DNA from 3 places in the Duganella sp. LjRoot269 genome. Region 2 is predicted to be linked to each of the others. Evidence: predicted binding sites of a transcription regulator. Region 2 holds the regulator's gene; each other region holds the start of a gene.

The links. The regulator HrcA, encoded in region 2, represses chaperone genes, less so after heat shock. The targets are predictions, from matches to a motif close to TTAGCACTCNNNNNNNNNGAGTGCTAA.
Region 1: the regulator HrcA is predicted to act here: its motif matches at 1,381-1,407, upstream of groES (co-chaperone GroES).
Region 3: the regulator HrcA is predicted to act here: its motif matches at 7,881-7,907, upstream of rpoH (RNA polymerase sigma factor RpoH).

Annotation. Positions count from the first base shown of each region.
Region 1 covers NZ_CAXUSL020000001.1:6,209,568-6,219,155, reverse strand. The annotation lists gene groL (chaperonin GroEL) at 1-947, opposite strand, end outside; gene groES (co-chaperone GroES) at 1,005-1,295, opposite strand; gene ACSQ3S_RS27845 (YdcF family protein) at 1,536-2,678, opposite strand; gene ACSQ3S_RS27840 (TonB-dependent receptor) at 2,684-5,194, opposite strand; gene ACSQ3S_RS27835 (ROK family transcriptional regulator) at 5,335-6,459, shown strand; gene ACSQ3S_RS27830 (MFS transporter) at 6,473-7,843, shown strand; gene araH (L-arabinose ABC transporter permease AraH) at 7,840-8,823, opposite strand; gene araG (L-arabinose ABC transporter ATP-binding protein AraG) at 8,820-9,588, opposite strand, start outside.
Region 2 covers NZ_CAXUSL020000001.1:7,104,326-7,113,913, forward strand. The annotation lists gene leuS (leucine--tRNA ligase) at 1-499, opposite strand, end outside; gene ACSQ3S_RS31785 (helix-turn-helix domain-containing protein) at 607-1,374, shown strand; gene ACSQ3S_RS31790 (VOC family protein) at 1,450-1,815, shown strand; gene map (type I methionyl aminopeptidase) at 1,861-2,670, shown strand; gene ACSQ3S_RS31800 (barstar family protein) at 2,671-2,997, opposite strand; gene ACSQ3S_RS31805 (ExbD/TolR family protein) at 2,997-3,422, opposite strand; gene ACSQ3S_RS31810 (MotA/TolQ/ExbB proton channel family protein) at 3,450-4,109, opposite strand; gene dapB (4-hydroxy-tetrahydrodipicolinate reductase) at 4,109-4,915, opposite strand; gene ACSQ3S_RS31820 (outer membrane protein assembly factor BamE) at 4,946-5,587, opposite strand; gene fur (ferric iron uptake transcriptional regulator) at 5,867-6,295, shown strand; gene hrcA (heat-inducible transcriptional repressor HrcA) at 6,389-7,405, opposite strand; gene ACSQ3S_RS31835 (HAD family hydrolase) at 7,485-8,192, opposite strand; gene ACSQ3S_RS31840 (metallophosphoesterase) at 8,287-9,588, shown strand, end outside.
Region 3 covers NZ_CAXUSL020000001.1:1,533,802-1,543,389, forward strand. The annotation lists gene ACSQ3S_RS06770 (CPBP family intramembrane glutamic endopeptidase) at 1-1,351, opposite strand, end outside; gene ACSQ3S_RS06775 (ABC transporter ATP-binding protein) at 1,348-2,088, opposite strand; gene lepB (signal peptidase I) at 2,178-2,864, opposite strand; gene ACSQ3S_RS06785 (cytochrome P450) at 2,990-4,132, shown strand; gene ggt (gamma-glutamyltransferase) at 4,121-5,884, opposite strand; gene ACSQ3S_RS06795 (hypothetical protein) at 5,902-6,420, opposite strand; gene ACSQ3S_RS06800 (hypothetical protein) at 6,573-6,836, shown strand; gene rpoH (RNA polymerase sigma factor RpoH) at 6,913-7,812, opposite strand; gene ftsX (permease-like cell division protein FtsX) at 8,068-8,988, opposite strand; gene ACSQ3S_RS06815 (cell division ATP-binding protein FtsE) at 8,985-9,588, opposite strand, start outside.

The DNA.
Region 1 (9,588 bases), 890 kb from region 2:
TCTTCCAGCGAGATTTTTTCCAGGGTCATGCCGACTTCTTCAGCAACCACTTGACCGCCGGTCAGGATCGCGATGTCTTCCAGCATGGCCTTGCGACGGTCGCCAAAGCCTGGGGCCTTGACTGCGCAGGTTTTCAGGATGCCGCGGATGTTGTTCACAACCAGGGTGGCCAGCGCTTCGCCTTCGATGTCTTCGGCGATGATCAGCAGTGGACGGCCGGCTTTCGCGACTTGTTCCAGTACCGGCAGCAGGTCACGGATGTTGGAGATTTTCTTGTCGCACAGCAGGACGAATGGATTGTCCAGGATGGCGACTTGCTTCTCTTGGTTGTTGATGAAATATGGCGACAGGTAGCCGCGGTCGAACTGCATACCTTCAACGATGTCCAGCTCGTCGTTCAGCGACTTGCCGTCTTCCACGGTGATGACGCCTTCCTTGCCGACTTTTTCCATCGCTTCAGCGATGCGGTCGCCGATCGACGAATCCGAGTTGGCGGAGATCGAGCCGACCTGGGCGATTTCCTTGGTGGTGGTGCATGGACGGGCGATGATGGCGATCTGCTCGACGGTGGCGGCAACCGCCTTGTCGATGCCGCGCTTCAGGTCCATTGGGTTCATGCCGGCGGCAACGAACTTCATGCCTTCGCGGACGATGGCCTGGGCCAGCACGGTGGCGGTGGTGGTGCCGTCGCCGGCGTTGTCGCTGGTGCGGGAAGCAACTTCCTTGACCATTTGCGCGCCCATGTTCTGCAGCTTGTCTTTCAGTTCGACTTCCTTGGCAACGGATACGCCGTCCTTGGTGACGGTAGGGGCGCCGAACGAGCGTTCCAGCACGACGTTGCGGCCTTTAGGGCCCAGGGTGACTTTGACTGCGTTGGCGAGGATGTTGACGCCTTCAACCATTTTGGCGCGCGCTGCGTCGCCGAAAATTACTTCTTTAGCTGCCATGTTGTTTCTCCAGAATTAGGTGATTGCTAGTGCAAACTGCTAGTGCAATGCGGTCAATTATTTGACGACGATTGCCATGATGTCTTCTTCGCGCATGACCATCAGTTCCTGACCGTCGACTTTGACGGTTTGGCCGGCGTATTTGCCGAACAGGACGCGGTCGCCTACTTTGACATCCAGCGGACGGACTTTGCCGTCTTCCAGAATCTTGCCATTGCCAACGGCGAGCACTTCGCCTTGATCCGGTTTTTCAGCAGCCGCATCAGGGATGATCAGGCCGGACGCAGTTTTGGTTTCCTGGTCGAGGCGTTTGACGATTACTCGATCGTTCAAAGGGCGAAGGTTCATACAAAACTCCTTAAATTTAACAATGGTACAGTTTGTTGTTGTATCAGTAATCTTGTTACAACGGAAAGTTTGGCCGAGAGCGCTGTTAGCACTCCCTTGGAACGAGTGCCAATTATAGGGACGACCTTGGGGTATTTCAAGGCGAACTGTTTGCGTGTGCGCAAAAAAGAGGGGGAATGATGCAGATATGACTACGTTTTGATGCGCCGGGCGCCTGGGCGCCGGGCATTCCTGGAGAGATCAGGGGTCCAGCGGATCGGCGGGGTCGATGCGCAGCGACTTGGCCGACGGCCGGAAGGTCAGCTCGGTGGGCGACAGCCGCGTGCCGACGGTGCCGGGCGGGTAACCCAGCTCTTTCTGATTGCGCGCGGCGAATTCCGCACTTTCTATGTAGCGGCTTTGGTCGACGTTGGTGATGATCAGGCTGTCTTTGTCCAGCGGCGCCCCCATCGCGGCCAGCCGCCGCGTCACGTTCCGCAAATTCGTCGTGGTGTGGCGGGCATACGGCTCGATGATGATGGATTCCGCCGGCACGCCGAAACGTTCGATCAGGGCCCTGCGCATTTCAACCGCCTCGACAAACCGGCTTCCTTTCGGATGCACCGAGGCGCCACTCAGGATCACGAAAGGCGCTTCGCCGTCCGCAAAGCGCTTGGCGGCCATCCGCACGTTCAGTTTGCCCCGCGCGCTCAACGCCATCGAAAGAGTTTCCGGACCGACGCCCGGAATGATAATCGCCGTATAGTGATAGAGCTTCCAGTCGATGATGCGCGCGCGCCCGAGCGCTGCAGCGTTGTGGGCCATGTCGAGCGGCTCGAAGGCGACGGCGTCGTTGCGGTCGTTTACATCAAGCAAGGCGATCGCAAGTCTGAGGCTGGGATCCAGGCTCGGCACCGGATCGTCTTCGCCAGCCTCGGCCAGCCAGACCGCATCCTTGACCGTCGCGTTGAAACGCGCGCTGCCGGCCGCATCGATCGGACCGTCGATGAGCGGATAGTGTGGCGCCATACCCAGGCCGTACACCTGGATGATGCTGTTCAGGCCGCGAAGCTCGCGCGCCACCTGGGCCTGCGCCCCATCGTCGGCCAAGGTCGCTTTTCTCCAGGATGACGCCGGCGCCTTGGCGGCGGCCGCCGCGATGGCTTCGATTTCCGCGTCGGTCCACAGGCCGGCATTCAGCACGCAGCCCGGTTCCTGTTTGCATGCGTCGATGCGTGCGCGGCGGCCGGCCAGGACGGCGGTGCCGGGGCGGGCTGTCCCCATGTCCACCAGCGCCGGAAACAGCCGGTTGGCCAGCAGCGACCAGTGCTGGTCGCGCACCGGCGCGGCATGGACCTGCTGCGCCAGCAGCAGCGAGAGGGCGATGACAGTCTTCTTGATCATATGACTCACCATGCCTTGCTCAGCACCAGGCGGAAATTGCGGCCGAACACGGGACGTCCGTAAATCGCTTCCCTGCTGCCTTGTCCGGCCAGCGTATCCGTTCGGGTGTTGCCTTCGGTCAGACCCTTGGCGTTGGTCAGGTTGTCTCCGACGACCTGGAGCCTCCAGTTGCCGCGGCTGACGGACGCGCCCGCGCCGAGGGCGTGGTATGCCGGCATCGCGGTGGCCTCGAAGAAGTCGACGTAGCGCTTGCCCGTGTACGAGTAGCTGCCGTACAGCTCGACAAGGTTGTCGCCTACATTGAAATTGAAATTCGGGCGGATGTTGCCGAATACCCTGGGCTCGCGGATGATCTGGTTGCCGACCACCTTGGAAGGATCGGCGCCGGTGGCGCTGACGAAGTTCCGGTATTGCGGATCCTGCAGCGTCAGCGAGCCGTTGATATAGAAGCGGTCCGTCAAGTGCAGCGCGCCGTCGAACTCGGCGCCGCGCACCACGGCCTTGCCGAAGAACGGCACGGTCTGATCGTTGCGCCCCGTCACCGGGTTGAAGGCGATGAAGGAGGCGTTGAGCGGATCGAATTGCGTGTAGAAGCCGGTCACATACAGATAGGAGCGGCCGGCGGTCATTTTGAAACCCACCTCATATTGATCCGCCTTGGTCGTCAGGACCAGCGGATCGACCGAGGCTGCCACCTGCATCGACGGCGGCACCTCCAGGTGCGACACCCTGGCGTAGCCGCCGAAGCGCTGCGAGAAATCGTAGTTGGCGCCGAGCGTCCAGTTGACGGTGTCGGTGTTGTACTTGTGCGCCTGCCTGTCGCCGGTGAAGGCGCGCGTCGTGTCGTCGGCCAGGGTGGCCGGATCACCCAGGTTCAGCTGCTTGGTCAGCAAGGCGTAGCCGTCGTAGTGATAACGCTCTTTGCGGACGCCGCCGTCAAGGCGCAGCCCGTCGAACACCTCCCACGTATCGTTGACATAGAGCGCGCCCATTTTGGCGTCGACGTCGCCCTGGTTCAGCGTGGTGGTGTAGCGCAGCACGCCCTTGTCGGTAACGTAGCCAAGCACCGCGCCGGAAGCGGAGTAGGCGACCAGGTCGAGGGTGCGCGGCTTGCCCTGCACCTCGATCAGCATGTCGTTGTAGACCGACTTGCTGGTCTGGCCGTAGGTGCTGCCGTAGAAACCGATCTTGACGTCGTGGTTGCCCAGGCCGGTCTGGAAATTTCGCGTGATATTGATATCGGCCTGATTCGAGTAGAAGTCCGAACCGGCGGCCCGGTATTGCGCCTGCATCACCAGGCCGGAGGCCAGCGCGGGATTGTAAGCCTGGGTGCCGTTGGTGCCGGCGATCGCGTAAGCCAGATGGTCGACGGCGCCGAACGCGGTCTTGGCGGCGTTCATGAAGCCGCCGGCGAACTGGGTGGCGTCGGCCGGGTTCGAGGTGGAATAAAACGCGTCGAAGTCCAGCGTGCCCTTGGTCATGCCGCCCTTGGCCGACAGCTGCCACTTGCCGAGATCGCCTTCATAGCGCACGCCGATATTGCCGTATTCGAGGTGGCGTCCATCGGCCAGGTCGCGCGTGTCGGTCTGCAGCTTGCCGGCGCCGTCCAGGTATTTCTGGGGCACGCTGCGCAGCGACGGCGAATTCATCGTGCCGTCGAAGTAATCGATGTACTTGTCGAGCGACACCGCCGGGTTGCGCGGATCGGAGATCGGGATCGGCAGGTAGAAGGTGTTGTGGTCGTTCAGGTAGTTGGCGCTGACCGTCAGCGTGCCCGAGTCCAGCACGCGCTTGATGTTGCCGCGGATCTGGCCGCCTCGGTCGTTGGGGAAGCCGTTGTCCCGATGGCCGTCATCCTGGCGCACGAAGCCGCCGACGGCGTAAAAAGTCTTGTCGTCGATCTTGCCCGCCTGGTAGGCGTCGATGCGCGCGAGGCCGGTGGTGCCCAGCGTCACCTGCGCCTTGCCCTTGGTCGTCTCGGTGCCGGTGACCGTGCCGCTGTTGACGATGGCCGCCGCCTGGCTGGCGTAGATCGAGGCCGGTCCGCCGCGCACCACCTCCAGGTTTTTGGTCATCAGGTCGTAACGGTTCAGGCTGTCGCCGCGGAAAAAGAAGCCGTTGATTTCCGTGAACAGCGGCAGGCCGTCCTGCTGGAACAGCGCCAGGCCATCGTCGGTCGGAATGCCGCGCACGCGGGTGATGTTCTGCACCTCGCCCCCGGTGGCCTCGACCTGGATGCCAGGCAGCTTGCCCAGCAGGTCGGCCATGTTTTGCGGGGCGAGTTTTTGCACATCGTTCTGCGACAGCGAGTTCACCGCATAGGACACGTCGAAACGGCGCTGGGGACGGGCCGACCCTGTAACGACCACGCTGGCGATGTCGGCTTCCTCACCCGGCTGCGCCGTCGGCGCGGGGCCGGATTCCGCCGGCACAGCCTGGGCGAACGCCGGGCCGGCCATGGCGCACAGGGCGCCGATCGCCCAGCCGTGGGCGAGCGTATTTTTTCGTTTCATCATATTTCTCCGGTTGAAAATGGATGGGGGCAGCTGTCGAGCCGGAGTATAGCCACGGTCTTTTGGTATAATTATTTATTACTTGTAAAATAAATAGAATATGACAGGCGTGTGACAAGAATTGCCTTTATATAAATGAATGTATGAAAATTGCGCGTCTAAAACTGTCTTCAGAAGAAAAACGTTTGTTATGGCAGCTTCGGACCAAGGGACCGCTGCCGCGCACCGAACTGTCGATGGCGCTGCAGGTGAGCAATTCGGCCTTGACCAAGCTGTCGCGCAACCTGATCAGCATGGGCTTGGTCGAGGAGCAGGCCTCGTCCGATACCAGCGGCCGCGGCCGCCCAACCGTGCCGTTGACGATCTCGGCCGCAGGCGGCTTCGCGGTGGGTGCGACGGTGCACAAGGGCGTGCTGGAAATCGCGCTGGTCGACTACGCCGGTGGCATCATCGCGCTGACCAGCGAGGCGGTCGGCGCGCCCGACCCGCTCGGTTTCGCGCAACTGCTGGAGCAGCGGATCACCGAACTGTCGGCCAAGCACCGGCTTCTCGGCGGACGCTTTCTCGGCGTCGGCGTCGGCCTGCCGGGGCCGCCCCGGGGCCGCGACGGTGGACAGTGGAACATCGTCAATGACTTGCCGGGATGGCGCAATGTCCCGCTGCGCCAGATACTGGACAACGCGCTGGGCTTGCCGACCATGCTGGAAAATGACGCCAACGCGTCCGCGCTGGCCGAGTACTACCTGAACGACACGATACGGCGCTCCTCGACGGTGGTGGTGTTTTTGCTGGGGTACGGCATCGGTGCGGGCGTCATCGAGGACGGGCGTCTGCTCAAGGGCGAGTTCGGCAGCGCCGGCGACATTGGCGGGCTGTACCCGATGGACCGGCCGCGCCCCACCACCATGGACCTGCTGTCGGTGCTGCGCGAAGCTGGCTGTCCGATCCAGTCCATCGCGCATTTCGACGAGGCCAGCGTCGGCCACGAAGCGCTGATCGAACGCTGGCTGGACCGGGCGGCCGGGCAGCTGGAATCGGTGGTCAACAGCGCGATCTCCTGGTTCGATCCGGGCGAGATCATCTTTTCCAGTCCGCTGCCGGAATCCATCATGGTCCGCCTCGCCGCCAGGCTGAACCGGGGCCAGCTGCGCTGGCCCGAGCACCGGCAGGCTACCGAAATCCGCGTGTCGCGGCTCGGCGGCAGTTCGATCGCACTGGGCGCCGCGCTGTTGCCGATACACGCGTCCACCGCGGTTTCCTTCTGGTAGGGGACCGGCGATCATGGGCCGTTATCTCGACAGGATGAAGGCGGACCGGCACTTGATCGGCTATTCGAGCGGCAATTTCGGCAAGAACCTGATGCTTGGCAGCGTAGACGTGACGCTGCTGTTTCTGCTGACGGACCTGCTTGGCATCGACCCGCAAAGCGTCAGCTTGCTGATGCTGCTGGTCTTCGGCGCTGACCTGGTGCTTGACCTGGGCGCGGGCTGGTTGGCGGCTTGGGCGCAAAACAGGGGCACGGGCTACCGGCGCCTGATCGTATTGGGCACGCTGCCGTGTGCCGCCGCGTTTGTGCTCATCTACAGCCTGCCGTTGCTGGGGGCGAAGAGTATCGCGGCGATTGCCCTGGTCATTATCTTTTTCCGCGCGGCGTACGCGGTCATCGACGTCCCCCACAACAGCCTGCTCGCGCGTGTCGCCACCGACAGCCGCGCGCGCGGGCGCGCATCCGGATATCGCACCGTGTTCAGCTCGGCGGCCAGCGCGCTCATCGCTACCGTGCTGGTGCCATTCATGGTCACCGCCGGCCAGCCCGCCACCGCCGGCCAGTTGTCCCGGCTGGGCGTGACAGGCGGGACGGTGTTTTGCGCGGCGATGTGGTTCGCGGCCTGGTCGGCGCAGGAAGAGGACGGCCGCGGAGAGCGCCAGGTGCGGCCGTCCGCGAGGATAGTCATCCTGCCCAAGCTGGACCGGCTGTTCGGGGCCTTCGCCATCGTCGCCTTGGTCACCGGATTTGCGACCCCGGTTTTCTCCAAAATGATGCTCTACATATCGACGTATGTGTTGAAGGAGCCGGGTTTCGCCGGTCGGATTTTACTGACCATCACCCTGGGCCAGCTGGCCGGCGCCGCGTTATGGATATTCCTCGTCCGCTCCCGCGACAAGACCGTCTTGCTCGCTGCCAGCCACGGCATGGCCGGCTGCGGCGTCTGGCTTTTCTCGATGGCGGGAGAGCACACGTGGTGGTTGACGGCTTCGGCGGCGCTGATCGGCGTCGGCTTCGGCGGCGTGTTCATGCTGCCCTGGGGGATACTGGCGGACATGACGGATTTCGCCGAATTCCGCCATGGCGAGCGGCGCGAGACGGCCACTTTCGCCACCGTGCTTGTCCTGCTCAAGGCTGGCGGCGTGGGATCCGCGGTCGCCATAGGCTGGACCTTGGGAAAGCTGGGTTACGTACCCGGTGTCGCGCAATCCGACGCCGTCATCCAGGGCATGAAGCTGCTTGCCTTTGGCGTGCCGATCCTGGGTTCACTCATCGCGATCGCGACGCTGCGACGCCTGGCGGTCGGGCATGAGGTGCATGCCCGCGTTGTTCGGGCTAACCTGGAGCGGCAGCGCCGGCTGGCCGCCGCGTCCCGGCCGGTTTAGCGGCGTTCGCCGCGCGTTTTCAGCTGGTCCAGCAGCACGGCGGCCAGCAGGATCACGCCGCGCATCAGGTACTGGTAGAAGGCGTCGACGTCCAGCAGGTTCATGACGTTTTCCACCGTGCCCATGATCAGCACGCCGATCAGCACGCCGAACATGCGCGCCTTGCCGCCCTGCAGCGACACGCCGCCCAGCACGCAGGCCGAGATCACGTCCAGCTCGAAGCCCTGGGCCGCGTTCGGCTGGCCGCTGGTGATGCGCGACGCCAGGATCAGGCCCGCCATCGCGGTCACCAGGCCTTGCAGCAGGAAGATCCATACGCGCAGCCGCTCGACGCGCACACCGGCCAGGCGCGCCGCTTCCGGATTGCCGCCGATGGCCAGCGTATTGCGGCCGAATACCGTCTGGTTCAGCAGCACGCCGAACACCAGGAAGCAGCCGGCGCACACCAGCACCGGCAGCGGCAGGCCGAAGACGCGGGCATCGCCGAAGTCGATGAAGGCGTCGTTGCTGATGCCGACCGCCTGGCCCTTCGATACGATGAAGGCCAAACCGCGCACCATCAGCATCGTCGCCAAGGTGGCGATCAGCGCGTTGACGCGCAGGTAGGCGATCAGCACGCCGTTGCAGGCGCCGATCAGCGCACCGGCGGCCAGGCCGGCGCCGACGGCCAGCAGCACGCTGCCGCTTTGCTCCAGCACGATGGCGCCCAGCACGCCGGCGAAGGCGATGGTCGAGCCGACCGACAGGTCGAAATCGCGCGAGGCAAGGCACAGCATCATGGTGCAGGCGACCATGCCGATCTGCGCCACCGACAGCATCAGGCCGACCACGTTGGTCAGCGAGAAGAAGTTTTCAACGGTGACCGCCAGCACGGCGAACAGCACCACGTAGGCCAGCGGCATGCTGTATTCCACCAGCCACTGGCGCTGGGCGTTGGACGCCGCGGACGGCGCGGCAGGATTCAATTGTGAGACGTTCATGCAATGCTCCGTGTGGGAAGTGCGGGAGTTTCAATAGGGGTGGGGATGACCGAATCGGGCAGCGCAAGGCGCAGCACCTCGGTCTCGCTGGCCTGGGCGCGCGGCAGTTCGCCGCAGATTTCGCCTTCGCGCATGACGATCACGCGGTCTGAGATGCCCAGCACCTCCGGCAGTTCGCTCGACACCACGATCACGCAGCAGCCGCGTTCCGCCACTTCGTGAATGATGCGGTAGATGTCGTTCTTGGCGCCGACGTCGATGCCGCGCGTCGGTTCGTCGAGGATCAGCACCTTCAGGCCGGGTTCGGCCAGCCAGCGCGCCAGGATCACCTTCTGCTGGTTGCCGCCGGAGAGCAGGCGGATCTCCTGCTGGCGGTTCGGCGTCTTGATGCGCAGGCGGGCGATGTACTCCTCGGCCAGCGCCGCTTCCTGCTTGTGGCGCAGGAACAGGCCCGCGCGCAAATCGTTGCGGCGCACGCTGATGTTGATGTTCTCCGCCACCGAGGCCGTGGCCAGGATGCCTTGTTCCTTGCGGTCCTCGGGACACAGCACGATGCCGGCGGCAATCGCGGCGGAAGGGCCGCCGGTGGACACGGTCTGGCCGTCGAGCACCACGCTGCCGGCGCTGCGCACATCGGCGTTGTACAACAGGCGCATCAACTCGCTGCGGCCGGCGCCGACCAGGCCGAAGAAGCCCAGCACCTCGCCGCCGCGCACCGAAAAGCTTTGCGGGCCTTTCACGTGCTTGCCGGCCAGGCCTTGTATC
Region 2 (9,588 bases):
TCTGGTCGATCGGATCCCAGTTCACGGTGCCGGTCTTTTTGTAGATGATGCCTTTTTCCAGCATCTTCAGGAACATCCACTGGTTCCACTTGTAGTATTCCGGCTTGCACGCGGTCATTTCACGCGACCAGTCGATGGCCAGGCCCATCGACTCCATCTGCTCGCGCATGTGGGCGATGTTGGAATAGGTCCATTGCGCGGGCGGCACGTTGTTGGCCATCGCCGCGTTTTCCGCCGGCATGCCGAACGCGTCCCAGCCCATCGGCATCAGCACGTTGTAGCCGTTCATGCGCAGATAGCGGTACATCACATCGTTGATCGTATAGTTGCGGACGTGGCCCATGTGCAGCTTGCCCGATGGGTAAGGCAGCATCGAGCATGCGTAATACTTGCCTTTCGGGAAACGCGGGTCGTGCTCGACGGCTTTGTAGGCGTCGATGGCTTTCCAGTGGGATTGCGCGGCTTTTTCTACGTCGGCGGGACTATATTTATCTTGCATGGTGGTGTGGCGCCAATAAGTGAATATGAACCGGACATTATACTGGCTGAAGCGCCAATAGCGCACGAGAGTCGGCCCCGGCAGCGCCCTGAGGTAAGATAGTTCCCATGCTTTACCGCGAATATCCCCCTCATCCCGCCCTTGCCGCCCATGTGGAGTGCATGTGGACGGCCTGCGTGGCGGGCGTCGCGTCCGGGCAAACCCACACGCACCGGGTGTTGCCGGACAATTGCATCGACATCCTCTGGCAGGACGGCGGCCAGGCCGGTTTTGCGGTGGGCATGATGACCAGCGCCATCCAGGTGGCCAGCAGCGGGCCCGTGCGGACGGTGGCGGTACGCTTCAAACCGGGCGCCGCCGGGGTTTTCCTGGCCTTGCCGCTGCACGTGCTGACCGACCAGCGCGCCGATATCGACCAGTTGTGGGGTCGTAGCGAGGCCGACCGGCTGGCAGACGGGCTGTGGACCGGAGAGCTATCCGACCATCAGCGCATAAAATTAATTGAAAAACAACTCCTGCAACGCCTGGCCGAACGCGGCGCGGACGGCGGCGCGGGCGCCGATGCGCTGGTGCGCCGGGCACTGTCCGCGCTGGACGCCAGCGGCGGCGGCCTGCGCATCGAGGACCTGGCGGCGCGGATGGGCGTGTCGCGCCAGCACATGGCGGCGCAGTTCCGCGAGCGGGTCGGCCTGTCGCCCAAGCTCTATGCCCGCATCTGCCGCTTCCGCCGCGCCACCAGTGCGCTGAAAGCTGCTGCAGCGCCGGACTGGGCGCAACTGGCGCTGGACTGCGGCTATTTCGACCAGTCCCACCTGATCCACGAGTTCCAGGAATTTTCCGGCAGCGCCCCGGAGCGCTTCCTGCTGGCGGCCTAGCTTCCATTTTTACAATCGCCGCCGCTGGCTATGTGCCAAGATGATGTTTTCAACATCTTCATGGAGACAGGCATCATGATCAAGGGATTACGTACTGCGGCATATCCGGTGGCGGACCTGGCCGCCGCCAAGGCCTGGTACGGCAAGGTGTTCGGCACCGAGCCGTATTTCGACCAGCCTTTCTACGCCGGCTTCAGCATCGGCGGCTTCGAACTGGGGCTGATACCGGACGGCACGCCGGGCACCACCGGCAGCATGGTCTACTGGGGCGTGGACGATATCGAGGCCGAAGTCGAGCGCATCGTGGCGCTGGGCGCGACCTTGCCGGGCGCGATCCAGGACGTCGGCGAGGGCATCAGGACGGTCGAACTGGCCGACCCGTTCGGCAACCTGCTTTGCCTGATCGACAACCCCCACTTCGATTTGGCAGCAGTCCGCTAGCGGATGTGGCACACTACTGCCTCTGAAAAATAAAGAGGTAGTGCCATGTCCCGCCGTAACGCCAACCTGATCAAGTCGCCCGAGCAAATCGTCCTGGCGCGTGTCGCCGCCCAGCTGGCGGCCGATGTGCTGACGATGATCGGCCCGCACGTCAAGGCCGGCGTGACCACCGGCCACCTCGACAAGCTGTGCAACGACTACATCGTCAACGTGCAACAGGCGATACCGGCCAACGTCGGCTACGGCGGCTTCCCGGCCACCGTGTGCAGCTCGGTCAACCACGTGGTCTGCCACGGCATTCCGGCCGACGACGAGGTACTCAAGGATGGCGACATCATCAACATCGACGTCGCCGTCATCAAGGATGGCTGGCACGGCGACACCAGCCGCATGTACTACGTCGGCGAGCCGTCGAAATCGGCGCGCAAGCTGGTCGAGACGACGTATTCGGCGATGTGGGCCGGCATCCGCGCCGTCAAGCCGCGCGCCACCTTGGGCGACGTCGGCTTCGCGATCCAGACCATCGCCGAGAAGGCCGGCTACAGCGTGGTGCTGGACTACTGCGGCCACGGCATCGGCATGGTGTACCACGAGGAACCGCAGGTGACGCACTACGGCCGTCCGGGCCAGGGCGTGGTGCTCAAGCCGGGCATGCTGTTCACGATCGAACCGATGATCAACGCCGGCCGCGCGGCAACGAAGGAATTGAGCGACGGCTGGACCGTCGAGACGCGCGACAAATCCTTGTCGGCGCAGTGGGAACACATGGTGCTGGTGACCGAGACCGGGTTCGAGGTGCTGACGCTGGCGCCCGGCGAAACCGGCGCCAAGGCGCAAATCCCTATCGCCGGCTGATTATTTCAGCGTCAGCTTCAAGGCCGGCTTCTCGCCGTAATCTTCGTAACGCTCGTTGATGCCGGCCACGCAGTACGCCACCTCTTCCAGGATATCCGGCACGGCGGCCTTCATCGCCCCGGCGTCCTGGATGACGATCTCCAGCACCTCGTTCGGCTTCAGGCGGAACTTGCTCATGCCGTCTTCATCGCGCAGATAGCTCAGACAATCGACCCAGGCGTCCATCGTGTTGCCGTAGCCGTCGGGGAAGCCCATCGCCGCCTTACAGGCCGCGTGGAAGCTGTCGACATCGACGATCGCCGCGCCGTTCAATTCTGCGGTTGCCATTATTTTTTCTCTTTCCTGGGGTCCGTCACGAATCCCAACTTCGTCAATCCGTTCGACTGCGCCGCCGCCATCACCTGCGCCACCACTTCGTAGCGGGTGTCCTTGTCGGCACGCAGCTGCAGTTCCGGCTGCGGGTCCAGTTTGGCCGCTTCGACCAGGCGCTTTTCCAGCCCATCCTGCTCGACCGCGTCGTCGTTCCAGTAGATCTTGCCGGCGCCGTCGATAGACAGCGTCACCGTGGCCGCCTGCTGCGGACTGGCTTGTGCCTGCGCCTTCGGCAGGTCCAGCTTGACGGCGTTGGTGAACATCGGTGCGCTGAGGATGAAGATCACCAGCAGCACCAGCATCACGTCGACCATCGGCGTGACGTTGATGTCGGCCATCGGCCCCGGATTGCGGTGGTGGTTGAATGCGCCAAAGCTCATGCTTGCTCCCGGCAGTGGATTACCTGCTTATTTTGTCAGATACGCGTGCAGGTCGTGCGCGAAGGCGTCCAGCTCGGCCAGGGTCAGCCGGTTGACGCGGTTGAAACCGTTATACGCCAGCACCGCGGGGATCGCCACCGTCAGGCCGATGGCCGTCATGATCAGCGCCTCGCCGACCGGGCCGGCCACCTTGTCGATCTGCACCGTGCCGCTGGCCGACACATTGGCCAGCGCGTGATAGATGCCCCACACGGTGCCCAGCAGGCCGACGAAGGGCGCGGTGGCGCCTATCGATGCGAGCAAGGTCAGGCCGCCTTCGAGCCGGTTGGTGGAGCGCTGGATCGCCACGCGCAGCACGCGCGTGACCTGCGCCGCATGGTTCATCTCGCCGCCCAGCGAAGCACGGCCGGAGGCGGCCAGCTGCGCCGCGCCCTGCTGCGCCAGCGGCAGGAAAATCTGCTCGGGATCGGCCAGGGCCAGCGTGGCGACACCGTCCTGCATGGTCGGCGCGTCCCAGAACCCCTGCACGGCCGGCGCGCTGCGGCGGATGCGCCACGCGGCGTAGGCCTTGGCCAGGATGAAGAACCAGCTCACCAGCGACATCGCCAGCAGCACCAGCGCCACGATGTGGCTGATGGTGTCGCCCTGCTCCCAGTAGCTGGCCAGGGTGAAGTGGTTGGGCGTCATCAGTTCAGCGCCAGCACGTCGTTCATGTCGTACAGGCCGGTGGCCTTGTCGGCCAGGAAGCGGCAGGCGCGCAGCGAGCCGTGCGCGTAGGTCACGCGGCTGCTCGACTTGTGGCTGATCTCGATGCGCTCGCCGGTGCCGGCGAACAGCACGGTGTGGTCGCCGACGATGTCGCCGCCGCGGATGGTGGCAAAGCCGATCGACGACGGATCGCGCTCGCCGGTCACGCCTTCGCGGGCGTAGACGGCGCAGTCCTTCAGGTCGCGGCCCAGCGCGTCGGCCAGCACTTCGCCCATCTTCAGCGCGGTGCCGGACGGCGCGTCGACCTTGTGGCGGTGGTGCGCTTCGATCACTTCGATGTCGTAGCCGACCGACAGCGCCTTGGCGGCCTGCTGCAGCAGCTTGAGCGTGACGTTGACGCCGACGCTGAAATTGGGCGAGAACACGATGGCGGTTTTCTTGGCCGCCTCGACGATCGCCGCCTTGCCCGCCGCGTCGAAGCCGGTGGTGCCGATGATCATCTTGATGCCGTGCTCGGCGCAATAGGCCAGGTGCTCCAGCGTGCCTTCCGGACGGGTGAAGTCGATCAGGAACTGGGCGCCGGCCAGGCCCTTGGCGAATTCCGATTCCACCAGCACGCCGGCCGGCTTGCCGAGGAAGGCGGCGGCGTCGCTGCCGACGTTGGCCGAACCGGCGCGGTCCAGCGCGCCGGACAGGCGCGCGTCCGGCGCGTCCAGCACCGCTTCGATCAGGATGCGGCCCATGCGGCCGCCGGCGCCGGCGATGGCGATGTTCATGTCAGTCATGCTGCTGTCCTCGTGCTTGTTCGTTGGTGCTTATTTCTTGTCGTTCGTCACCGTGACGCCGACCGGCGACGCGGCGGCGTTGTCGCTGCCGGCCGGGATCGGCGAGGTGTTGCCGACCGGCCGGGCGTCCGGCACGTCCAGGTTTTTCTTGACCTTGGGCGCCGGGCCGGCGATGCGGGCGATGTATTCTTTTTCGGTCGGCAGGTTGCCGCCTTCCCAGCGCGCGACCTTGTTGTCCTTGTCGAAGAACACGATCACGCGGCTGGTGGTGATTTCGCCGTTGCCCTTGGCCATGCGGAACGCGTAGTCCCAGCGGCTGGCGTGGAAGGGGTCGGTCAGCAGCGCGGTGCCGAAGATGAAGCGCACCTGGTCCTGGGTCATGCCGACCTTCAGCTGCGCCAGCATTTCCTCGGAGACGAAGTTGCCCTGCTGGATGTCCGGACGATACGGCGAGAAGAACCACATGAACTTCTGCAGCTGGGTGATGGTGGTCGTTTGCGCGCCCTTGTTGGCGTCCAGCGTGGCACCGGTTTCTTTCACTGCGGTCGATTTCTCGCCCAGCGTGGTGTTGGAAGCGCAGCCGCCCAGCGCCAGCGCGACGCACACAGCGCCTGCGAGCCGGGGAGTGAAACGGTGCAACAAAGACTGCGATAAAGCCTGGGTGACGCGCATGGTTGTCCTCAATCTGATCGAGCGGAAGTGCCGAAAAACGCCATATCATAAAGCACAAGCCGCGACATGGGGCTGCGTGGGCACTCGAAGAGATCGCATTATCCAGCAAATCGGATGTTATGTCCTTGTTTTATAAAGAATAATTGTAAAACATTGCAAATGTAAATTTCAGCCCGGCGCGCGCCGCGGGGGCGATTTAGCTGCGGCGGCACCCGGAGTGCGTTAAACTGTCACCTCGCCGTCACCTCGCACCGCCAACCACATTATAGAGTCTCGACCATGGGTAACAATCCTACCGATCTGAAGGCCAGCGGCCTGAAAGCCACGCTGCCACGCCTCAAAATCCTGGATATTTTCCAGAACAGCGAAGTGCGCCACCTGACCGCCGAGGATGTCTACAAGATCCTGCTGGCCGAGAATATGGATGTGGGCCTGGCCACCGTCTACCGCGTGCTGACCCAGTTCGAGCAGGCCGGCCTGCTGAACCGCAACCACTTCGAAACCGGCAAGGCCATCTTCGAGCTGAACGAAGGCTCGCACCACGACCACCTGGTGTGCCTCGATTGCGGCCGCGTGGAGGAATTCTTTGACGAGGCAATCGAAACGCGCCAGCAACTGGTGGCGAAAGAGCGCGGCTTCAAGATCGCCGAACACGCGCTGGCGATCTACGGCAACTGCACCAAGACCGCCTGCCCGCACCGCCCTTGAAAATCCGGGGTCAGATCCGACATTTGGACACGGGCTCTACCGTAGCGGCCGCTACGGTAGAGCCCGTGTCCAAATGTCGGATCTGACCCCGGATTAGTTGTGGCTCAGCGCGTTCGATAGCAGCTTGGCGGTGATGTCGACGATCGGTATCACCCGCTCGTAGGCCATGCGCGTCGGGCCGATCACCCCCAGCGTGCCGACGATCTTGCCGTTGGCCGTGTACGGCGCGGTGACCACGCTCATCTCGTCCATCGGCACCAGGCTCGATTCGCCGCCGATGTAAATCTGCACGCCGCTGGCCTTGCTCGACACGTCGAGCAGCTGCATCAGCCCCGTCTTCTGCTCGAACATGTCGAACATCTGCCGCAGCGACGTCATGTTCGACGACAGGTCGCTGACCGACAGCAGGTTGCGCTCGCCCGCGATGACCATGTCGTCCGAGTTGTCGGCCATCGCCTCGCTGCCCGCCTCCACCGCCGCCTGCATCAGCCGCCCCATGTCGTCGCGCAGCTGGCGCAGCTCGTGCTGCAGCCGCGTGTGCACCTCGTCGAAGGCCAGCCCGCCGTAGTTCTGGTTGATGTAGTTGGCCGACTGCACCAGCTGCGCCGGGCTGTAGTCGACGTCGGTCAGCAGCAGGCGGTTCTGCACGTCGCCGGTCGGGCCGACGATCACCAGCAGGATGCGCTTCTCGCCCAGGCGCAGGAATTCGATCTGCTGGAACACCGACTCGCGCCGCGGGCTGAGCACCACGCCGGCGAACTGCGACAGCGACGACAGCATCTGCGCGGCGTTGGAAATCATCTTCTGCGGCTGCGGCGCCTGCAGCCGCATGCGCCCCTCCACCGATTGCTCGTCCAGGTGCTGCACCGTCAGCAGCGTGTCGACGAAGATGCGGTAGCCGCGCGGCGTCGGCACCCTGCCGGCCGAGGTGTGGGGACTGGCCACGTAGCCCAGCTCCTCCAGGTCGGCCATGATGTTGCGTATCGTCGCCGGCGACAGGTCCAGTCCGGAGATCTTGGACAGCGCGCGCGAGCCTACCGGCTGGCCGTCCGCGATGTAGCGTTCGACCAGGGCCTTGAGCAGTGTTTGTGCGCGTGTATCGAGTTGCATGTTGAGTCTATCGAGGTAGTTCCGTCGGGTTTGCTTCTATTATGCACGCTCCGCGCCGGACGGGGGCCGCGGCGTGGCGTCAATGCCGCATTTGCTCGCGTACCCAGGCCAGAAGTTCGTCGAACGAGGCGCAGATGGCGTCCGGCGCGATGCCGGCCTCGAGGTGGGCGCTGCCGCCGCCACGGTTCATCCACACCGCCCGCAGCCCCGCCCCTTGCGCGCCCTGCACGTCCAGCCGCAGGTCGTCGCCGACGTAGACCGCGTCCCGCGGCGCCACCCCCATCGCCTCGCAGGCGGCCAGGAAGATGTCCGGGTCCGGCTTGGCGCGGCCGAACCTGGCCGACGCCAGCGTGTATTCAAAATGGTGGTGCAGCCCTATGACTTCAAGATCGGCATTGCCGTTGGTGATCACGCCCAGCCGCAGCATGCGCTGCAGCTCGGCCAGCGCCGGGACCACGTCGGCGAACGGCGTGACGGCGTTGCGGCACTCGGCGAAGTGGCGCATCGCGCCTTCCACATGGGCGGCGTCCTCGCCGGTTTCGGCAAACACGTCCAGCAGCGCCTGGCGGCGCAACTGGTACAGGTCGGTCACCAGCTCGGGCCGGCGCTCCAGCAGCGCCATGCGCATGGCGCGCAGCTCGGCGACCGTATATTTGCCGGTCACCTTGGGCGCGCGCTCGGCCAGCCAGGCGTGCCAGCTGACTTCCGCCGCCGCGATGACGGGGCCGATCGGCCACAGGGTATCGTCGAGGTCGAACAACAAGGCGTGGGGGCGGCGTGAGGTCATGGCGGGCCAAAAATAGTGGACAAGCGGTATTGTCGCACCGATCACGGCGCCGTGACGGCATGGTAAATTATTGGATTACTCAGCCGGAGATGCCGTGTTCCCGACCACTCTTTGCCGTCCAATGCCGGCCCTGGCCCTGGCCTCGCTGCTGGCCGGCTGCGCCACCGTCGTCCAGCCGCCGGACTTTTCCTCGTTCGTGGTGATGGGCGACAACGGCGCCGCCGTGGCGCGCGTGCTGGTCGCCGCGCCGGCCTGCCCCGACATCGTCGTCGACGGCCGCCCGCTGGCGATGACCGTGCGCGCGCCGGCCGCCACCATCGCGCTGCGCTCCACGCCGTCGGCGCCGGCCGACTCCAGGCCGGCCAGCTTCCCGCTGCTGACCTGCGAGGCGCCGCTGCCGGCTGGCGGCCAAGGCGCCACCGTGCTGGGCCGCGCGCTGCCGCTGCCGAAGGCCGAGCCGCAACGCATCGTCGTCATCGGCGACACCGGCTGCCGCCTGCAAAAGAGCAGCGCCAGCTACCAGGCCTGCAACGACGGCGCCGCCTATCCGTTCGCCGCCGTGGCGGCCCAGGCCGCCGCCTGGCGTCCGGACCTGGTGATCCACGTCGGCGACTACCATTACCGCGAAAACGCCTGTCCCGACGGCGATGCAGGCTGCGCGGGCAGTCCCTGGGGCTACGGCTGGGACGCGTGGAACGCCGACTTCTTCGCCCCCGGCGCGGCGCTGCTGCGGGCGGCGCCGTGGATCATGGCGCGCGGCAATCATGAAAGCTGCCCGCGCGGCGGCCAGGGCTACTGGCGCTTCCTCGACCCGCGCCCGCTGCTGGCCGGCCGCGACTGCAACGCCGACGCCGACGACGCCATCGGCAACTACAGCGATCCCTACGCCGTGACGATCGGCCAGTCCACCCAGCTGATCGTCATGGACACCGCCGCCACCACGTGGAAGGGCCTGAAGCCGGGCGACCTCGGCTACGACAAGTACCGCGAGCTGTACCGCAAGGTCGACGCGCTGTCGCGGCAGGCGCCGCACAACATCGGCATCACCCACCACCCGCTGCTGGGCATGGGCGCCGACCGCAAGGGCGACGGTCCCATCGTGCTGTTGCCGGGCGACGCCGGCCTGCAGCAGGCGTTCGGCTCGCTCAACCCGCAACTGCTGCCGGCGGCGATACAGACCATGCTGTCCGGCCATGTGCACCTGTGGGAACAGGTCAGTTTTTCCTCCGGCCATCCGAGCCAGCTGATTTCCGGCTTTGCCGGCACCGCCGAGGATATCGTGCCGCTGCCCGAGCGGCTGCCGGCCGGCGCCACGCCCGCGCCGGGCGCGGTGGTGGACAGCTTCAGCTCCTGGGTCGACGGCTTCGGCTTCATGACCATGGAGCGGCGCGGCGCC
Region 3 (9,588 bases), 5.6 Mb from region 2:
TTTCCTTCAACACGCTCTCGATCGAGCGCGGCACGGTGTACAGCAGCCACAGTACCTGGCCTTCGTTGTTCAGCGTCTGGAAGGCCGACAGCATCAGCACGTAGACGCCGATGCCGAAGGCGATGGCGGCGGCGGTGGTGTGGTGCTGGCCCAGCTCCGCCAGGCTATTGAGCTTGCCGTTGAAGACCATCTGGCTGACGACGATCACCACCGGCAGCAGCAGCGTTTGCACCAGGAAGTTGCGGTCGCGGCTCAGCAGCCGCAGCTCGCGGCGCTTGATCGGCGACAGCGCGTTGGACAGCCGGCTGCGCAGGTTGCCGCTGGAGGCAGCCGGCAGCTTGCGCCGCACGCTCTCCCTTGAACCTGAATTGACGACGCCATTGCGCAGCTGGTAGCGCATCAGCGCTACCCCGGCCCACAGCAGCACCGCGGTCTGCGCCAGCAGCATCGCGATGATGTGCACGGCCCGGCCCCAGTCGGGCGCCTGCATCGCTTGCAGCACCAGCCCCGGCGGCGTCCAGCCGGCCCATGCCGGGAAGGCGCGCGCCCAGTCCATCACAAAGCCGCTGGCGCCGGGCATGCCGAGCGCCATGACGAAGTAGATCAGCGGCATGCTGAACAAACCGGTGACGGCCTGCAGGTTGCGCAGCTGCGAGGCCGGCAGCCACATACGCAATCCGGTGTCGGCCAGCGTATGCAGCAAGGCGGCCAGCGGCAGCAGCATGAGCGCCGCCAGCAGCGCCGCCAGCGGCGCGAACCAGGCCAGGTTCGAATACCAGGCGATCATGGCCAGTGGCGGCAACAGCGCGAACATGCCGCTGAAGTTGGCGGCGCTGCGCTCCAGCAGCCGTCCCCACAACAGCGTCGAGCGTTCGACCGGCATGGTCACCAGCCATTCCATGTCCCAGTCGGGTTGCGCCAGCTCCTTGCTGCCCAGCGGGAGCAGGACGGCGATGCCGAACAGCAGCGTGACCACCATCGTCAGGCCGCCGGCCAGCTCGGGCTCGAACGGGGCCTTGTGCAGTTCGACGGCGGACGCTTCAAGATTGCCCTGGCGGGCGCCGTGCTGGTCGACCTGGTTGCAGGCGCTGTCGGCCACCAGGTGGCACTGCATGTTGAGCACCACGTTGCGCGACAGGCTGAGGAAGGAGAACGACATGAACAGCACCATCAGCAAGGTCAGCACCCACAGACCACTCTTTTTGCCGGCGATGCCGTCGCGCGCCTTCTTCTTGCGGAATTTGCGGAACAGGTTATTGGCCACCGTATTGCGCTGGCGGGTCAGGCGCATTTTTGTCATCAGCCAGATGGCGCGTGCCTGCGTCGGCGGCTGTGCTGTTTGCTGCGTCATTCGGCGCTCTCCGCCGCCGCTTCGTCGGTGATCTTCAGGAACACGTCTTCCAGCGAGCCGCTGGCCGAAGCCTCTGCGCGGATTTCGTCGAGCGTGCCGGTGGCCGCCAGCTGGCCGTGGTGGATGATGCCGACGCGGTCGCACAGCTTTTCCGCCATGTCCAGCAGGTGGGTGGAGACGAAGATGGTGACCCCGCGCGCGGCCGCCGCCAGCAGGCGCTCCTGCACGTCGCGCGAGGCGCGCGGATCGAGGCCGTTGATCGGTTCATCGAGGATCAGCACCGCCGGGTCGTGGATCAGCGCGCAGGCCAGGCCGAGGCGCTTCTTCATGCCCAGCGAGTAGTTGACGGCGTAGTCCTCGGCCGCTTCCTCGAGGCCGAACTCGGCCAGCAGGCTGGCGCCGCGGCGGGCCGCCTCGGCGCGCTCGAAGCCGTGCATCTCGGCGACGAATTGCAGGATCTCGCGGCCGCGCAGGTAGTCGTAGAAGATCGGCGTGTCGGGCAGGTAGCCCACGCGGCGCTTGACCTCCGCCGGCTCGGCGTGGCAATCGAGGCCGTCGATCAGCACGTGGCCGGCGCTGGGCACCAGGATGCCCATCATCATGCGGATGGTGGTGGTTTTGCCGGCGCCGTTGGGGCCGAGGAAGCCGAACACTTCGCCGCGTTTGACGGTCAGCGTCAGCGGTTTGACGGCGCTGAAGCCGCCATAGATCTTGGACAGTCCCTGGAATTCGATCATGTTAACCCTCGCGCCGCCACCATGACGGCCTCGGCAATGTTATGAAATTATCTAGCTATCATAACATCGCCATGGCGCGAAGGGCTGCATCACGGGGAGGGATACAGGCTCATTCCGAAGCGTTCGGTGCGCGGATGCCAGTTGCCGGTGATGTCGGCCGAGGCCAGCACGCGCTCGGCGCGGCCGATCAGCAGCGCGCGCGGCACCAGGCCGATGTAGCGCGAGTCTTCGCTGTTGTCGCGGTTATCGCCCAACATCATGTACTGGCCGGGCGGCACGGTGACCGGCTCGAAATTGCGGCGCGCCTGCAACTGCGGCAGCAGCTGGATAGGATGCCCGGTGCCTTGGGCCTGGCCCAGCGATTCGCGCACGCGCACGGCGGCCAGGTCGCCCACGCCCTTGATGGTTTCGGTGCCGTGGCCCAGCGCCGCGTAGCCGGCCTGCTCGCCGTTGATGATCAGCTGCTCGTTGCGCATCTCGACGCGGTCGCCCGGCAAGGCGATCACGCGCTTGATCAGGCGGATGCCGGTGGTGGGCGACGAGAAGGTGACGATGTCGCCGCGCTGCGGCTCGCCGGTGGTGCCGATGACGATGTCGGTCAGCGGCACCTTGACGTTGTAGGCCAGGCGGTTGACGAAGACCACGTCGCCTTCAAGCAGGTTGGGGTGCATCGAGGCGGACGGGATAGGATTCCAGTCGGCGACAGCGGTGCGGAAGATCCCGAACAGCATCAGGAACAGCAAGAAGCCCTTGTTGGCGCGCATCCAGTTTTTCATTTCATCTCCCTTGTGAGCGATACCGTAGCGGCATGTTGACGTTGTATCCTTAAACATAGCTTAGCAACGGCCTTGCTTCGGCGCCGGCCTAACTATCGCGGTGAAATTGCTGGCATTCTATCCACATGATGACCTCTCACACTCCTCCCCGAAACGCGCTGGACGCGGTCACGCATCCCGATCCCTATCCATATTACGACAGCCTCGCCGCGCGGCAAGGGCTGCATTTCGACGACGGCCTCGGCTTGTGGATCGCCGCCAGCGCCGCCGGCGTGACAGCGGTGATGCAGCACCCGGATTGCCGCGTGCGGCCGCTGGCCGAGCCGGTGCCGGCGGCGATTGCTGGCGGCGCGGCGGGCCAGGTGTTCGGCGCGCTGGTGCGCATGAATGATGGCGAGCGGCACACGCAGCCCAAGCTGGCATTGCAGCGGGCGCTGGCCGGTGTCGGCACCGATGAGGCCCGGCGGCGCGCGGCGCGGATAGGCGCTGAGCTGTGGCGTGATGATGGCCTGGCGTCGTGGATGTTCGAGGTGCCGGTGTTGGCCATGGCCAGCCTGATCGGCTTTGCGGACAGCCAGCTGCCTGCGGTGGCGGCATGGATGGGCGAGTTTGTGGCCTGCCTGTCACCGTTCAGCGACGCTTCGCAAATCGAGCGCGCCCACATGGCGGCGCAGGCGCTGCTGGAGAGCTTCAAGACGCTGATGCGCGGCGCAACGGCTGCCTCGGAGGGCAGCTTGCTGTCGCTGGTGATTGCGGAGGCAGAGGCGGTGGGGTGGAACGAATCGCACGCCTTGCTGGCCAATCTGGTCGGCCTGCTGTCGCAGACGTATGAAGCCACGGCTGGCCTGGTCGGCAACAGCGTGCTGGCGCTGGCGCGCCAGCCGGAGGAAGAACGCAGCGGTCCGGAAGACGCCGCAGCGCTGGTGCGGGTGGTGAGCCGTTTCGATCCGCCGGTGCAGAACACGCGCCGCTTCGTCGCGCGGGATTGCGAGATCGGCGGCGCGCAGTTGAAGGCCGGCCAAACAATCCTGCTGGTGCTGGCCGCCGCCAGCCGCGATCCGCTGGGCAAGGGCCGCGAGTTCGGTTTCGGCCATGGCATCCACGCCTGCCCTGGCAATGCGCTGGCCTGTGCGATCGCCACCGGCGCCATGGAGTCGCTGATGTCGGCGATCGCCGTCGACCCTGGGGCGGCGATGCTGAAGGCGTTGAACTGGACTTACCGCCGCTCGCCCAACGCCCGCATACCGTTATTCAGCCTAGTGCGCTGACTTCTGCACCAGCGCGCTGCCGACGCCATGGCGGTGGCCTTCGCTGACGGCGGTGACGGTGCCGTCGGGGTTGAACACCAGCGCGTTGGCGGCGCCGATTTCCTCCGGCGTCTTGCTCCAGTGCTGGCCGCTCTTCTCCAGCGCCAGCGCTTGCGGGGTGCCGGCGAAGCCCGGTTCCACATCGGTCGCCATGCCGTTGCGTTCGGACAGGCGCGGCGCGTTGACGGCGTCCGGCATCGACATGCCGAGGTCGACGTAGTTGAAGATCGTCTGCAGCACGGTGGTGATGATGGTGGCGCCGCCAGGGCTGCCGACCGAGAACGCCGGCTTGCCGTCCTTGAATGCCAAGGTCGGCGACATGCTGCTGCGCGGGCGCTTGCCCGCTTCCGGCACGTTCGGATGCGGGCCGGAGAAATCGAAGTCCGTCATCTCGTTATTCAGCAGGAAGCCATAGCCCGGCACGGTGATGCCGCTGCCGCCCCACGATTCGATGGTGTAGGTATAGGAGACGATATTGCCGTCCTTGTCCGACACCGTCAGGTGGGTGGTGTGCGCGCCTTCGGCCAGCAGCTTGTTGGCGTTGGGACGCAGCGGCACGCTGACGTCGTTCTGGAATGGATACGGGTCGCCGGCCGGGGCCTGCACGCTGGCCTGGGCCGGATTGATCAGTTCACGGCGGCGCGCGGCGTAATCCTTGTTCAGCAGACCGGCCACCGGCGCCTCGACGTATTCCGGGTCGGCCAGGTAGGCGTTGCGGTCGGCGAAGGCCAGTCGGCTCGCTTCCATGTACAGGTGCTCGGCTTTTTCGCGCGGCATGGACTTGAGGTCGTAGCCCTCGAGGATGTTCAGCGCTTCGGCCACGGCAACGCCGCCGCTGCTCGGCAACGGCATGCCGTACAAGTCGTAGCCGCGATAGGTGCTGTGCACAGGCTGGCGCAGGCGCACTTCGTAGTTGGCCAGGTCGGCCATCGTCATGCTGCCGGAGCGTACGCGCACGCCGGCCGCCACTTTCGGCTGGTTGACGGTATCGACCACCGCGCGACCGATCTTGCCTTCGTAGAAGACCTTGACGCCGCCGGCCGCGATTTCGCGGTAGGCCTTGGCCATGCCGGGATTGCGCAGCGTGGCGCCGGGCGCGATGGCTTTGCCGTCCTTCAGGTACAGCGCGGCGGTATCGGGGAACATGCTGAATTTGTCGCGGCTCATCTCCACCAGGTGGGAGAAATTCTCGTTGACCTTGAAGCCGTCGGTGGCGACGGCGATCGCCGGCGCCAGCACCTGCTTGAACGACATCGAGCCGTAGCGGTCCAGCGCCTCGTGCCAGCCGCGCACCGCGCCGGGCACGCCGACCGACATGCCGCTGGCGACCACCTGCTCGAAGTTCATCTCCTTGCCGTTTTCCTGGAACACCGTCGGCGTGAAGCTGGCCGGCGCCGTTTCGCGGTGGTCGATGGTGATGACGCGCTTGTCCTTGGCCAGGTAGATGACCATGAAGCCGCCGCCGCCGATGCCGCAGCTGAACGGATCGGTCACGCCCAGCGTGGCCGCCGCCGCAACCGCCGCGTCGATGGCGTTGCCGCCCTTGTTGAGAATGGCCAGCGCGGCTTTCGACGCCGGTTCGCTGATGGTGGCGACGGCGCCGCCGGTGCCGGTGGCCACCGGCGTCTTGGCGAAGGCGGCCGGCGGCAGGACCAGCGTGAGGATGATGGAAGAAACGAGGACGGTGCGGGCGGGACGGCGTATCGTTGTCATGTGGTCGCTGGGTCGGGTTAGGATGAGGGAGCGTTGCTTACCCTCAAGCTTACCCGATAATCCGGCGTCGCTTCATTCTTGGCCGGGACCGCTTGCGGCTCGACGCCGGCCAGCGTGAACGTCAGGCCGTTTTGCGTGACGCTGGGCTTGCCGTTCGGCATGCTGTCGGACAGCACGAAGCTGCTGGTGCTGCCGTCGGTGCCGGTCAGCGTGAAGCTGTAGCTGATGTAGCCGGCCCAGACGCAGACCGCGCCGACACGGCAGCGGCTGTCGTTGACGCGTTCCAGCTTGACGACGGGGGCGCTGGCGGTGGCGCCGGCCAGGCCTGGCGTGGCGGCCTGCGCGATGGTCACGCTGCCGCCTTGCTGCAGCACGTAGGTGGCGGTGAAGCGTTGCGCCGCGGGAGCGGCCGCCTTGCCCATGCCGGACGCGGAGCCGCAGGCGTGCAGCATGCCCATGACGGCGACCAGCACGGGCAGGACGATCAGCTGGCGCAGCATCGGACGCAATATGGCACGCAAATTCGTGGTTTTCATTGTGGACCTCCATCCAAGTGGAAGCAAGCTTAACAAAAAGATCATACCGGCGGCGCACGAACTGCACGCCGACAGCGCTGGCTCAAACTAAGTCGGCGCGGCCGGCACAAGCTGCGTAGAATGTCTGCTTTGAATCAATCAGGATATCCCTCATGAAAAAAACCGGCATGGCGAAAAGTGACGCCAAAAAACTGATGGGCAAGATGGCGGCCCCAGGAGCGGCCGGTTTCGGCAAGGTGGCCGACGTCGTCGACAAGCGCGAGCAGCGCAAGCGCGACCAGGAACTGGGGCTGGTGCCGTTCGCGGTCAAGCTCAACGGCGACCTGGTGCAGCAGCTGCATGCCCAGGCCAAGGCGCGCGAGCTGGAGATGAACCAGCTGGTCGCCGAGCTGCTGGCCAAGGGCCTGGCAGCGTAAAGCAAAAAAATCCCCTGCGGCACCGAACGCGATCTTGCATGCGTTCGGGCCGGAGGGGATTTTTTACCCGGCTGGCTTAAACAAAAGCGGCCAGCGAGCCCTTCATTTTCTTCAGCGCGGCCGATTCGATCTGGCGGATGCGCTCGGCCGATACGCCGAATTCGTCGGCCAGCGTGTGCAGCGTGGCGCCGGAGCCGTCGTCATTGGCCAGCCAGCGGGCTTCGACGATGCGGCGCGAACGGGCGTCCAGCTTGCCCAGCGCTTCTTCCAGGCCTTCCGACTGCAAACGGGTCACCTGTTCGGCTTCCAGCACGCGGGTCGGCTCGCTGGCCTCGGACGACAGGTAGGCGATCGGGGCGAATTTGTCGTCCTCGTCGTCGTTCGGCGATTCCAGCGCGATGTCGCGGCCGCTCAAGCGGGTTTCCATCTCGATCACTTCTTCGCGCTTGACGTCCAGCAGCTTGGCCAGGCTGTCGATCTGCGCCGGCGTCATCGCGTCCAGGCCGGTCTTGTGGCTGCGCAGGTTGAAGAACAGCTTGCGCTGTGCCTTCGTCGTCGCCACTTTGACCAGGCGCCAGTTTTTCAGGATGTACTCGTGCATCTCGGCCTTGATCCAGTGCATCGCGTACGACACCAGGCGCACGCCCTGGTCGGGGTCGAAGCGCTTGACGGCCTTCATCAGGCCGATATTGCCTTCCTGGATCAGGTCGGCGTGCGGCAGGCCGTAACCCAGATAGCCGCGCGCGATCGACACCACCAGGCGCAGGTGCGACAGCACCAGTTCCTGGGCGGCGCCGAGGTCGTTCTTTTCCTTGAGCCGCTTGGCCAGCGAGATTTCATCAGCGTGGGTCAGCATCGGCAGGCGGTTGACGGCCGAAATATAGGCGTCCAGGTTCCCCAGGTTGCCAGTGAACCCGAGTCCCAGTGCGCTATTGGTGGCGGGGACCAATGCAGTCGGTGCGGACATCATATTCATTTTCATTCCTTTGCTCGATGGTGTGACTGTTGCTGCAGAGAACTCATTTGCTCTTCAGTTCACATATATTAGCACTCTCCTTCGTTGAGTGCCAATCACCAGATATTTATCGCCCTGATAGTAAAAATACTATGACGTTTTTAAGCATCATGGCTTCTGATAAATCAAGCATGCGCGTTGGAGCTTAGGCCAAGCTTAATGATAGGGCGGGGCGGGAGCCGTTTCCGTGCGCGGACGCACGGAAAGGTTGAGGGGTCAGTTGAGCTTGGACAAATGGCGCTGCACGGACAGCAGCGCGCCGATCAGGCCGAGGCCGGCGGACAGCGCCAGCAGGGCGGCCATGGCCAGCGGCGGCAGCGGCGCCAGCTGGAACTCAGACGCGTACAATCTTGCAAATTCGGCAATCGCGATGTTCAGCGGGCGCAGCGCCAGCGACACCGCGCCCAGCGCCAGGCCGCCGGCGCACAGGCCCAGCAGGGCGCCGGTGTAATAGAAGGGGCGGTGGATGAAGCTGTCGGTGGCGCCGATCAGCTTGGACACCAGGATTTCCTCGCGTTGCGTCATCACCTGCAGGCGGATGGTGTTGAAGATCACCGCCACCACCACCGTGCCCAGGGTCGCGGCCAGCAGCAGCAGGGCCAGGCGCAGCACGTTGAGCAGCGCGGCCAGGCGCTTGACCCAGGCCGAGTCCACCTGCACCGTGTCGACGCCGGGCAGCGCGCGGATCTGTTCGGCCAGCTGGTCGACGTCGCCGCCGGCCTGGGCGTTGCGGAAGGCGTCGAGCTTGAGCACGTAGCTGTCGGGCAGCGGGTTCTCGCCCAGCGTGGTCAGCACGTCGGCCAGGCCGCTCTTGTCCTTCAGGTTGTCCAGCGCCTTTTCGCGCGGCGTGAAGATGATCTTGGCCTGCTTGTCCTTGACCGTCTGGCGCAGCGGCACGGCCAGCGCCTCGGCCTGCTCGCGCGGCGTGTCCTGCTTGAGGAACACGCTGATTTCCGGATCGACCGACAGCTGCTCGGACATCGGCCGCACATTGTCGAGCAGGGTGACGCCGGTGAACGGCAGCGCCAGCGCGATCGCCACCACTAATATATTGAACAGGAAGCCGCCCGGCGAACGGCGCAGGTGGACCAGCGCGGCGGCCAGCGCGTAGCGGTGTTGGCGGAACCAGTGCGTCATGCCGCCACCTCCAGCTGACCTTGATTGAGGTGGATGACGCGCGCGGCCGAGTCGAGCATTTGCTCGTCGTGGCTGGAGATCACGCAGGTCACGCCGACCGAGTGGAAGGCCTTGAGCGCATCGAGCACCTTGTTGGCGCTGGCGCGGTCCAGGTTGGCGGTCGGCTCGTCGGCCAGGATCACTTGCGGCCGGTTGACGATGGCGCGCGCGATCGATACCCGCTGCTGCTCGCCGCCGGACAGGGCCAGCGGCTGGGCATGGGCGCGTTCGAGCAGGCCGACCTTGTCGAGCGCGGCGCGGGCGCGCTGCTCGGCCTGGCCGCGCGAGGCGCCGGTGACCAGCAGCGGCAGCATGACGTTGGCCAGGATGGAGCGGTCGGTCAGCAGGCGCTGCTGCTGGAAAATCAGGCCCAGGTTGCGCCGCAGGAAAGGCACGGCGGCCGGCTTGATGCGGGCGATGTCCTGGCCGTTGACGATGACCTGGCCGGCGCTGGGACGCTCCATGGCCGCGATCATCTTCAGCAGCGTGGATTTGCCGGCGCCGGACGGGCCGGCGAGAAAGACCAGTTCGCCTTTTTCTACCGTGAGCGTGACGTCGCGC